Regions from separate parts of the Methylobacterium oryzisoli genome, predicted to be linked through region 3. Evidence: predicted binding sites of a transcription regulator. Region 3 holds the regulator's gene; each other region holds the start of a gene.

The links. The regulator LexA, encoded in region 3, represses DNA repair genes until DNA is damaged. The targets are predictions, from matches to a motif close to TGTTCNNNNTGTGTTCNG.
Region 1: a site for LexA is predicted at 1,100-1,117, ahead of ACKUB9_RS24700 (ImuA family protein). Genes of this name have one in related genera too.
Region 2: a site for LexA is predicted at 2,033-2,050, ahead of ssb (single-stranded DNA-binding protein). Genes of this name have one in related genera too.

The regions. Positions count from the first base shown of each region.
Region 1 is NZ_JBKIBX010000033.1:11,574-15,542, forward strand. It holds gene ACKUB9_RS24695 (Y-family DNA polymerase) at 1-267, opposite strand, end outside; gene ACKUB9_RS24700 (ImuA family protein) at 281-1,093, opposite strand; gene ACKUB9_RS24705 (retropepsin-like aspartic protease family protein) at 1,216-1,731, opposite strand; gene ACKUB9_RS24710 (50S ribosomal protein L25/general stress protein Ctc) at 2,043-2,714, shown strand; gene pth (aminoacyl-tRNA hydrolase) at 2,800-3,411, shown strand; gene ychF (redox-regulated ATPase YchF) at 3,484-3,969, shown strand, end outside.
Region 2 is NZ_JBKIBX010000048.1:35,518-39,486, forward strand. It holds gene ACKUB9_RS29265 (L,D-transpeptidase) at 1-559, opposite strand, end outside; gene ACKUB9_RS29270 (alpha/beta fold hydrolase) at 693-1,589, opposite strand; gene ssb (single-stranded DNA-binding protein) at 2,207-2,740, shown strand; gene ACKUB9_RS29280 (SDR family oxidoreductase) at 3,238-3,969, shown strand, end outside.
Region 3 is NZ_JBKIBX010000009.1:33,318-37,286, reverse strand. It holds gene ACKUB9_RS10945 (GMC family oxidoreductase) at 1-921, opposite strand, end outside; gene ACKUB9_RS10940 (gluconate 2-dehydrogenase subunit 3 family protein) at 1,003-1,551, opposite strand; gene ACKUB9_RS10935 (VOC family protein) at 1,607-2,002, opposite strand; gene lexA (transcriptional repressor LexA) at 2,284-3,006, shown strand; gene ACKUB9_RS10925 (HD-GYP domain-containing protein) at 3,365-3,969, shown strand, end outside.

The DNA.
Region 1 (3,969 bases), on a different contig from region 3:
CGCCTCGCCGCCGACGAGGTGGTCGCAGCCGGTCACGTCGAGGACGAGCCCGTCCGGCGGATCGAGGTCGACGAGCGGGGTCCAGCGGTCGCAGGCCTCGGCCATGCGGCCGAGCAGCGCCGCATCCGCTGCCGGGTCCTGGTCGATGGCCAGGAGGTCGGGGATGCGGGCGCGGGCGTCGGCGAGGGTCTGGCCCGGCCTGAGGCCGAGGGTCGTCGCCTGCCGGCTGACGGCTGCGAGCCTCAGGGCGCCCCGATCCTGCGCCACGAGGACGAGGGGCTCATCCTGCGCGGCGCCGTCCCGCAGCGTCCTCGACCGGACCCGGTCCGACGGCAGGAACGGAAACCACAGTGCGAGGTAGCGGCGCGGTTGCGGCCGGAGCAGCGACGGGGCTTGAGAAGCGCAGGCTGTCACGGTCCCATTCCAGGTGCCAGGTGCGGGAATGGCGCCCCGCCCGGTGCCGCAGCAGGGTCGCCGCGAAGGCGGGACGGCCGGGCGCCTGCGCCTCGAAGGGCGCCGAGGCCACGGACGCGACGCTCCAGCGGGTCGTGGCCGCGCTCGGACAGGCGCTGGCGTCGAGCCGGATCATGACCAGCGTCACCCCCGAGGCGCGCGCGGAGAGCGTCAGCCGCCGGCTCGCCTTGAGATCGAGGTTCTTCGGGGATCCGCCCATCTCCACGAGGGCCGCGCCCAGGCCGGTGCAGCGCGCGGCCTCGTCCACGGCCCGCAAGGCCCCGGTCGGATCCCGCGCCCGCACGACGACGAGGCGGGACGGATCGAGCCCGTAGGCGGCGAGTCCGTCGCCGTAGAGCCCTCCCACCCGCGCCTCGACCGGATCCTGGCGGACCCAGATGAGCGGGCGCCCGCCCGCGGCCCGCAGCGCCAGGCCGAGGCCGAACCCGGTCGCCGCAGCGGGATGGCGCGCGTGACCGGCATGGACCTCGTGCAGGACGCCGCGGGCCAAGCCGCCCCCGAGCCACGCGTCGAGGTCGTCCAACCCGGTCGCGAACGGCCTCGCCGCGGCTTTGGCCACGCCCGGCTCCAGCGCCATGACGGCGCGACGCAAGGCGGAGAGGGCGACGGGCGGCTGCACGGTTCATGTTCCCTATTTGTTCTTATAGCAGCTCCGCTCAGGCGCGGTGTCAACCCGCGACGGGTCGGATGACCTGTCTCAGGTGTGCACATCGCGGGCGGGGCGCCTCGCGGCGCCCCGGATCAGCCCCGCAGGGTCAGGCGGCCCGCCTCGACCTCGAAGCCGCGCAGGCGGCGCAGGAAGGACATGCCGAGCAGGCTCGTCCCGAGCCGGCCCCGCGGCAGCACCACGGCCTCGACGTCCCGCACCGTGATGCCGCCGACCTGCATCTCGGCGATTCGCACCGGCGCGCCGCGCACGACGCCGTTCGCGGTGCCCATCGGCTTGGTGAAGGCCCGCGGGTCGAGGCGGATGCCGGCGCGCTCGGCGTCGTCCTGCGTGAAGGCGCAGAGCGTGGCGCCCGTGTCGACCATCATGCGCACGCGGCGTCCCTCCACGAGGGGATGCACCGTGTAGTGGCCGGCGAGGTCCTGGTGCAGGGTGACGGTGAGCGCGGTTCCGGCACCCGATCCATTGACCGCCGCGGCGGCCGGGGCGGGGGTCTGGCCGAAGAGGTGCGCCACGCGCTCGGCCGTGCCGCCCCCGAGGGCGACCGCTCCCGCCAGTACGCCGAAGGCCCAGTGCAGCGGGCGGGTCATCGCAACACTCCATTTGTCCGCGACGGGGGGATGCTCCGGCCGGTCTGCTTAAGGATTCCCCGTGCGGCGTCACGCCATCGCGGCGCGTGGTTGCGGGTGCCTTGCCGGATCGCCGCGAATGCCACAGATCCCGGGGGCCGCGCGGCCCGCGCCCGGCTTGCCAGGGACGGAGGGCGCCGCTATAAGCCCGGCCGCGCCCACCGGACACCCTTGGAGGCCGGGGCGCGGCGACGTCGGTTCACAAGGCCGCTCTCGATCGGGGCGGCCTTCGGCGTTTGAGCCACACCACCACATTCCTGAAGGATCACGCCATGAGCGCCGTGAAGCCGCTTGAGGCCGTGGCACGCGACCGGGTCGGCAAGGGGGCCGCCCGGGCCGTTCGTCGCCAGGGCCGGGTGCCCGCCGTCATCTACGGCGGCGGCCAGTCGCCGCAGTCGATCTCGCTCGACGCCAACCAGACCAACCAGCTCATCTACGGCGGCGGCTTCCTGTCGACCGTGTTCGAGATCCAGGTCGAGGGCCGCAAGGTCCGGGCGATCCCGCGCGACTACCAGCTCGACCCGGTCAAGGACTTCCCGCTGCACGTCGACTTCCTGCGCGTGACCGCCGGCCAGACGATCGAGGTCGCGGTGCCGGTCCACTTCATCAACGAGGACGCGGCGCCGGGCCTGAAGCAGAAGGACGGCACGCTCAACATCGTGCTCCACACCCTGCCGCTCGAGGTCGCGCCGGAATCGATCCCCGACGCGATCAACGTCGACCTCACCGGCAAAGATATTGGCGACGTCGTGCACGTCTCCGACCTGACCCTGCCGGCCGGCGCCACCCTGGCGATCGACGCGGGCGAGACGGTCGCCACGATCGTGCCGCCGACGGTGCTCGGCGCCGAGGTCGAGGCCGAGGAGGCCGCAGTGGCCGAGGCCGCCCGGGCCGAATCCGCGTCGGAGGCCGCCGAGGAGGCCGCCAAGGACAACGAGGGCTGAGGCTCTCAGGGCCCTCTCCCAACCTTCATCCGGAACGCCCCGGCCTCGCGCCGGGGCGTTTCGCCGTTCGCGGAGCCCTCGCGCCATGCGGCTGTTCGTCGGCCTCGGCAATCCCGGCTCCCGCTACGCGGGCAACCGGCACAACATCGGCTTCATGGCGCTCGACGCGATCGCGCGGCGCCACCGCGCCGCGCCCTGGCGCCGCAAGTTCCAGGGCGAGGCGAGCGAGGCCGTGCTCGGAACCGAGCGCGTGCTGCTGCTCAAGCCCGAGACCTACATGAACGAATCCGGCCGGTCGGTGGCGGAGGCGCAGCGCTTCTACAAGGTGGCGCTCGACGACGTGGTGGTCTTCCACGACGAACTCGACCTCGCACCCGCCAAGCTGCGGGTGAAGCGCGGCGGCGGCAATGCCGGCCACAACGGCCTTCGCTCGATCACCGCGCTGTGCGGCAACGAGTACTGGCGCGTGCGCCTCGGCATCGGCCATCCGGGCGACAAGGCGCTGGTGCACGCCTACGTGCTCAACGACTTCGCCAAGGCGGAGCGGCCCTGGGTGGACGACCTCTGCGACGCGGTGGCTGACCATGCCGGCGTGCTCGCCGCGGGCGAGGATGCGAGCTTTCAGAACAAGGTCCACCTCGCCATGCAGGGGCGGGGCTGGGACGAGGTGAAGCGCGTCGGCGAGCGACAGGCTTGATCCGATCCTTCGTCACGGCAATCAGGGGCGCAACGCCGGGGGCCGGCCGCTCCCGAGCAATGGAATGAACCGATGGGCTTCAAATGCGGCATCGTCGGCCTGCCGAACGTCGGCAAGTCGACGCTCTTCAACGCGCTGACGCAGACCGCCGCCGCGCAGGCGGCGAACTATCCGTTCTGCACCATCGAGCCGAATGTCGGCGAGGTGGCGGTGCCCGACCCGCGCCTCGACGACCTCGCGGCGATCGCGGGCTCGAAGGAGATCGTGCCGACGCGGCTGACCTTCGTGGACATCGCCGGCCTCGTGCGCGGCGCCTCGAAGGGGGAGGGACTCGGCAACCAGTTCCTCGCCAACATCCGCGAGGTCGACGCCATCGCGCACGTGGTGCGCTGCTTCGAGGACGGGGACGTCACCCACGTCGAGGGCAAGGTCGATCCGATCGCCGACATCGAGACGATCGAGACCGAGCTGATGCTCGCCGACCTCGACAGCCTGGAGAAACGCGTCACGGCGCTGGAGAAGAAGGCCAAGGGCGCCGACAAGGAGGCGAAGGAGACC
Region 2 (3,969 bases), on a different contig from region 3:
CCACCTTCGTGCCGACCTTCACCCGGCCGTAGAGGTCGATGACGTCGCGGTTCGTCATGCGGATGCAGCCCGAGGACACCGCCGCGCCGATCGTCTCGGGCTCGTTCGAGCCGTGGATGCGATAGAGCGACGAGCCGAGGTAGAGCGCCCGCGCGCCGAGCGGGTTGTCGACGCCGCCGGCCATGTAGCGGGGCAGGTCCGGGCGGCGCTTGAGCATCTGCTCGGGCGGACGCCAGGAGGGCCACTCCTTCTTCATCGTCACGGTCTTGGTGCCCGCCCACGAAAATCCCTGGCGGCCGACGCCGACCCCGTACTGGATCGCCTCCTGGTTCGGCAGGATGTAGTAGAGGCGGCGCTGATTGGTGGAGATCACCACCGTGCCGGCCTTGTAGGGGCTGTTCCAGCCGATCGTCTGGCGCGGCACCGCCTGCTGGCGGAAGACCGTCAGGAAGTCGGCGAGCGGTCCGGATTCGAGCAGGCTCACGGCGTGCGCCGGCGCGATCTGCGCCAGCGCCAGCAGGGCGGCGCCGCAGATCGGCGCCAGGACTCGAGGCGTCATCACTCTCCTCCCCTCGGCAGGTTGCGCCGCCCGGATCGGCGGCAGCTCGCCGCCGGGATGGCCGATGCCGCTCCGGGGGGTCAACCCGCGCCGGGGCGACGGCCGGCCGAGTGACGCTTTCGGGCAACAATGGTCAGGCGGGCTCGCGCCCTATCACAGGCGCCTCGCGCCCGGTCAGGAAGGCCGCGAGCTGCGCGTTCACGCCCTCCGCTTCCTCGTGCTGGACCCAGTGCGTCGCCTCGGGAAACCAGTGCACCCGCCCATCCGCGCACCGGGCGAGGCTTTCCTCGACGAGGTTCGGTTCGAGCGCGACGTCGCGCCGCCCCCACAGCATCAGCACGGGCGGTGCCACCGGCCCGGGCGAGGGCCGGCGGGGCAGGCGCAGGGCGCGGTACCAGTTCAGCATCCCGGTGAGGGCGCCCGGCTCGGCCCAGGCCTCGGCATACCGGGCGAGCGTCGCCTCATCGAAGGTGTCGGGGCGGCTCGATCCGGTGAGCGCCCGGCGCAGCAGGGCGAAGTTCCCGGCCCGCATCAGCGCCTCGGGCAGCCAGGGCAGCTGGAAGACGCCGATATAGCCGCTGCGCAGGGCCTGGCTCGGGGTGCGGCGGGCATAGGCCGCGAAGGCGTCCGGATGGGGCGCGTTGAGGATCGCCGCGCGGGCGATGCGCTCCGGATACTGGGCTGCGGCACGCCATGCGACGAGGCCGCCCCAGTCGTGACCGACCACCTGCACGCTGGTGCGGCCGAACGCGTCCGCGAGGCCGATCACGTCGGCGGCCACCTCATCGAGGTGGTAGGCGGCCAGATCCTCCGGCTTGCTGCTGCGGCCGTAGCCGCGCTGGTCGGGCGCCACCACCCGCAGGCCCGCGGCCGCGAGCGGCCCGATCTGCCGGTGCCAGCCGTACCAGAATTCCGGGAAGCCGTGCAGCAGGAGGACGAGCGGCCCGTCCTCCGGCCCCGCCTCGGCGAGGTGGAACACCTGACCCCGCACGCGGATCGCCCGCGTCCCGATCGTCGGCCCTGTCGTCACGGCGGCTCCTCCTGCCCTCCCGCATCGTCAGGAATGCACGAGATCGGGCCTCGTTTCCGCGGCGGCCGCGCGGATGACCGGGTGCTGCGGCCGGAGCTGTGGCACGGCTACATCACGACGCGCGGAATCACGAATTTCAACTTTAGGGTACTTGATCGGGACGAGCGGTGCCGCCTATCTATTGCAATGCAGCACGGCGATGGCGTCGCCCTGCTGCTGCCCTTTTGGGCGTTTCCTCCCTAGACTTGGGCCACACCTCGCGTGTGGCCTTTTTCTTAGGTGCCGCCGGTCCTGTCAACGGCACGCGAGCGGTTTTGGCGGGTAACGGGTGAGTTCGGCCTGCCCGACCCCATCACCGGCTGGCTTCGGCATCGATATCAGGTCGATCGCACGGCGGACCGCCCGGTGAGCAGGTGGTCGCGCGCCGGTCCTTGCGCTTCAGCGCGAACAAAGATAGAACATGCTCGGATCCTTCCCACTGTGTGTAGCGGGTACAGGCGGCCCGCCGCGCTTGCTGGGACGGACCCGCTCGGCTCACCTTCGCGCGACCCATGACGGTCCGCGGTCGGGGCCGGGCGCGTGAGCCCGAGAGAGATGCACGGCGTGAGGAGAGAGAGATGGCGGGCAGCGTGAACAAGGTGATCTTGGTGGGCAATCTCGGGCGCGATCCCGAGACCCGCCGCCTCGCCTCCGGCGATCCGGTGGTCAACCTGCGGTTGGCAACCTCGGAATCCTGGAAGGACAAGGCGAGCGGCGAGCGCAAGGAGAAGACCGAGTGGCACTCGGTCGTGATCTACAACGAGAATCTCGCCCGCGTGGCCGAGCAGTACCTGCGCAAGGGCTCGAAGGTCTACGTCGAGGGCCAGCTCCAGACGCGCAAGTGGCAGGACCAGTCCGGCCAGGACAAGTACACGACCGAGATCGTGCTGCAGCGCTTCCGCGGCGAGCTGACCATTCTCGACGGGCGCGGCGGCGCCGAGGGCGGGATGCCCGAGATGGGGGCCGACGACATGGGCGGCGGCCAGGTCAGCCGCGGCGGTGATTTCGGCCGCGGCAACGGCGGCCGCTCCGCCGGGGCCGAGCGCCGTCCCGCGCCGGCCGGCGGCGGGCAGAAGCGCTACGACGACCTGGACGACGACATCCCGTTCTAGTCCCCGGGAGCATCCATCACCGTCCGATGATCAAAAGGACCAGGGCCTTGGCTCTGGTCCTTTTTCGTCGATCGTTCACCGGCTGATCGGATCCTCGACGCTGGACCGCCGGACGCTGGAGAGACCGTCTTTCGATCATGGTGGCGGGCTGGGGCCGCAGCGGTTCAGCACCGCGGCCGGCACCCTGTGCCCGGACCCGCCGTGCGACCGCTCCGTGTCGTCGTCGCGGCCGATCCCCGGTTCCGGTCCTCTCGCCGGTCGTCGCGCACGGCTGCCTCCGCCGGAGGGTGCGCCACCATCGACGAGTCACCCGCGTCCCCCGCGCCATCGAGCGACGAGCCGGTGACGCTGCCCGCCCCATGATCACCGGCGTCGGGGGGAGCACCGCGCCGGACCATCCCGGACGCCCCTCGCCTGCGGATGTCACGATACCGTCCGCCGCCTCGTCAGAGCGGGAGCCGGCCTCCACGCCGGCGCGATGTCAACGAGGGACAATCATGAGAATCGTCGTCATCGGCGGGACCGGTCTGATCGGCCGCCAAGTCGTCGCGAACCTGCGCAACCTCGGCCACGAGGCCGTTCCCGCCTCGCCGGCCTCCGGCGTCGACACATTCACCGGCGAGGGACTCGCCGGGGCGCTGCAGGGCGCCGATGCGGTCGTGGACGTCGTGAACTCGCCCTCCTTCGAGGCGGCGGCCGTGCTGGCCTTCTTCGAGACCTCGGGACGCAACCTCCTCCGGGCGGAAGCCGACGCCGGCATTCGTCACCATGTCGCCTTGTCGGTGGTGGGCACGGACAGGCCGTACGCTCCGGCCTACCTGCGGGCCAAGCTGGCGCAGGAGCACCTGATCGCGGCGGCGGGCATCCCCCACACGATCATCCGCGCGACGCAGTTCTTCGAGTTCATGGGCGCCATCGCGGACGAGGGGACCCAGGGCGACATCGTTCGCCTCTCGTCGGCGGCCATGCAGCCGATCGCGTCCCGCGACGTCGCGCAGGCGCTTGCACAAGCGGTGCTGGCCGGGCCGGTGAACGGCATCATCGAGATCGCCGGGCCGGAACGCGCGCCTTTCGCCGAGTTCGTCGGCACCTGGCTCGGTCACCGCGACGATCCCCGCCGCATCGTGGTCGATCCGGCGGCCCCCTATTTCGGCATGCCGATCACGGACGCCACGCTGACGCCCGGACCGGATGCGCGCATCATGCCGACGCGGTTCGATGCGTGGCTG
Region 3 (3,969 bases):
GCTGCCGGTCATGTGCCGCATGTAGTTGCGGCCGACCTGCCCCGACGAGTTCGCGAGCCCGTCCGGGAAGAGGGTCGAGGCACTGTTGAGGAGCAGGCGCGGGCTCTCGATGGAGTTGCCCGCCACCGCCACGATGCGGGCCTTCTGGCGCTGGAGCTGGCCCTTCTCATCCGCGTAGACGACGCCCGTGACCTTGCCGGCCGCGTCGTGCTCGATGCGGATCACCATGCAGTTCGGCCGCACTTCGAGGTTGCCGGTCTCTTCGCCGCGGGGGATCTCGGCGATCAGCGTCGACCACTTCGCTCCCGACTTGCAGCCCTGGAAGCAGAAGCCGATCTGCTGGCAGGCGCCGCGGTCGTGGCGCTCCTCGCTGTTGATCGCCATCCGGCCGGTATGGACCTCCTTGTAGCCGACGCGGCGCGCCCCGGCCTCCAGCACCTTGAAGTTGTTGTTGCCGGGCAGGCCCTTGATGCCGTTGGTGCGCGTCACGCCCATCCGGTCCTCGGCCTTCGCGTACCAGGGGTCGAGGTCGGCCAGGGTGATCGGCCAGTCGAGGAGGTTGGCGCCCGGCATCACGCCGTAATGGTCGCGGATGCGGAATTCGTGCTCCTCGAAGCGCAAGGAGGCGCCGGCCCAGTGCACGGTGGAGCCGCCCACCGCCTTCACGATCCAGGCCGGCAGGTTGGGGAAGTCCCGCGCCACCCGCCAGGAGCCCGAGGTGGTGCGCATGTCGGTCCAAGCGAGCTGCGCGAAGCTCGCCCACTCGTCGTTGACGAAATCCTCCGTGTTGTGACGGGCGCCCGCCTCCAGGATCACGGTCTTGATCCCCTTGAGCGCCAGTTCGGTGCCGAGCGTGCCCCCGCCCGCGCCCGAGCCCACGATGACGACGAGCCCGTCGTCGTTGAGGTCGAAAGTGGCCATGCTGTCCTCCGGTCGCGCCGGGGGTCCGCGCCGTGCGCGCCCTCCTGCCGCGCGTGAGATCACTCAGGTCTGGCGGCTGGTTCAGACCTTCGGCAGCCAGTCGATGTCGTTGAAGCCGCGCTGGATGTAGCCGCCCTTGTCGGCGGAGGGACCCTCGTAGCCGAACTTCGGCCACAGCTCGGGCTGGTTGTAGAGCGAGACCACGAGGTCGGCCCGCAGCGCCTTGAAGAAGGGCGTGTGCTCGATCGCCTGGAGCAGGACGACGCGGTCGGCCTCCCAGCCGACCTGCGCATAGGCGACCTTGTGCCGGGTGCGCGCATCCTCGTCGAGGCGGCGGATGCCCTCGGAGAGGAGCTGCTTCGTGGCCGGATCGCCCGCCGCCTTGCCGTCCCACGGCTTCACGGCGGCGATGTAGTAGGTGTCGGCCAGGAAGTCGTGCGGGTAGATGTCCCGCGCCACCTTCACCAGGGTCTTCAGGTCGGAGGGCGACAGGGCGGCGCCGCCCTCCGCCCAGGCCTCCTCCACCGCCAGGCCGGCGCCCGTGGCGATGGCCGCCGCCGGGGCCGCCGCGGCGGCGCTCTGCAGGAAGCTGCGCCGGCTCACCCGCCGGCGCGGATCGACTTCTCTCATCGGGCGTCTCCTCGTGACGTTCTTGCTTGTCGTCATGCTGTTGCCTGGGGACGGCTCAGCCGAAGCGGCCGCCCTTCTGGATGACCTCGATCTTGTAGCCGTCGGGATCGGTGGCGAAGAAGAACCGGGCGAGCGTGCGGCCCTGGTGCTGGAAGTCCTTCACGGGCGTCGCGGGCAGGCCCTCGCGCTCGAAGCGCGCGTGCTCGGCCTCGACATCGTCCACCACCACCGCGAGGTGGCCGTAGCCGTTGCCGATCTCGTAGGGCTCCTGCCGGTCGAAGTTGACCGTGAGTTCGAGCTCGAAGGGCGAGGCGGGGTCGCGCAGGTAGACGAGCGCGAAGGTGTCGAACGCGAAGCGGTCGGCGACCTCCAGGCCGAAGGCGCGGGCATAGTACTCGCACGAGCGGGCCTCGTCGCGGACGCGGATCATGGAATGAACGGGCTTGGCCATCGGGAAACGACTTCTCCTGGACTTGCGGCCGGTGCCGGTGTGTCTGCACGCCCCGATCGTAGCCGGCGGCCGGGGCCGCAGGTGGTAGCGGGCTGTTGCGGGGCCGATCCCGCCGGCCGTCAGGGCGGAGTCGGCGCAGGTCGAGAATCGGTGCAGACGTGTGGACGAGGCCGCTTCATCCGCGGCACGACGCCAAGCCGCTTGCGGAACACTTGAGGAACGCTTACCATGTTCGCGATTTGTTTCGATCAGCGTGCCCGCGCAGGCGATGAGAGTGACCCATGCTCACCCGTAAGCAGTTGGACCTGCTCCGCTTCATCCAGCAGCGGATGCGCGAGACGGGCGTCCCCCCGTCCTTCGACGAGATGAAGGACGCCCTCGACCTCAAGTCCAAGTCGGGCATCCACCGACTGATCACGGCGCTGGAGGAGCGGGGCTTCCTGCGCCGGCTGCCGAATCGCGCCCGGGCGATCGAGGTGATCCGCCTGCCCGAGACGGTGAGCGCGCCCTCCGCCGAGGTGGTGCGCTTCAACCCGAGCGTGGTCGAGGGCGGGCGCGCCAAGGAGCCGGTCGCCAAGCCCGCCATGCCCGCCGGGGTGGCGGTGGACGATCACCGGTCGGGCTCGGTGGCCATCCCGGTGATGGGCCGCATCGCCGCCGGTACGCCGATCTCGGCGATCCAGTCCCAGAGCCGCAGCGTGGCGATGTCGCCCGACTTCCTGGCCGGCGGCGAGCATTACGCGCTCGAAGTGCGCGGCGACTCGATGATCGAGGCGGGCATCCTCGACGGCGACCTCGTGGTGATCCGCCGGCAGGAGACGGCCAATACCGGCGACATCGTGGTGGCGCTGATCGACGACGAGGAGGCCACGCTCAAGCGCCTGCGCCGCCGCGGCTCGTCGATCGCCCTCGAGGCCGCCAACCCGGCCTACGAGACCCGCGTGCTCGGCCCGGACCGCGTGCGCATCCAGGGCCGGCTCGTCAGCCTGATCCGCAAGTACTGACGGCCTGGTTCCGGATCATCCTCCGGGACATCGTGCCCGGAGGCATCGTGGCGATCATCGAAGGCCCGCGCGACTCCCCGCGCGGGCCTTCGGCGTTCCGGGACATCGTCGGGTCGTAACCCATCCTGCCTCGAGGGCAGGCGCTCGCTCGAAGGAATCCAAAGAAGCGGCACAACGGCGTCGTAGTATCTGACCTTGCGTCCGTCCCAACGGCCTGCGAGCACGGCCCTTCGCGGGATCGCCGAAGCTAGAGGAAAGCTTAACCATCAATCCGGCAAAGTGCCGGGATGATCGCGGTGGGCCGTGGGCCCGCCGGCAGATCTCCTCCTGTGCCGATGAAGGCCTGCGGAACGCGACGATGACCGACGGCTTCATTCTCCTGGTCTCGGACGATCCCAAGAAAGCCCACTCGCTCGCCCACAGCGTCACCTGCCACCTGCCCTGCCGGGTGATCGAACCCGGGCAGCGCCAACCGCCCGGCACCGTGCTCGCCGTGTTGCTCGACGTCGCCCTCGACGATCCATCCCTCCTGGCGAGCCTGCGCGGCCTGATGAGCCATCTGCGCGCCCGCATGAGACCCTGCCTGTGCCTGGCGCGGGACCTGACGCCGGCCACGCTCGCCAAGGCGCGGGCGCTCGGGGCCTCCCGGATCCTGCCGCCCTTCACCTCCCGCGCCGCCCTGTCCGCCGCCCTTCTCGATCTCGTGCAGGTGTCCGCGGCCGAGCGCGCGCGCGAGCCGCGGGTGCAGATCCGCGCTCAAGCCGTCGAGGCCTGCGCGCTCGTGACCGGCCTGTTCGATGCCGCGGAATCCGGCCGGGCGCTGTCCCACGAGGATGTCGAGGCCGGCACCGAGATCGTCCTCGACGCGATCTCCGAGGCTGGGATCCAGGCGTGGCTGGAGACGATCTGGTCGCACCAGAGCGAGGTCTACCAGCACTCCCTCAGCGTGGCCGGTCATGCGGC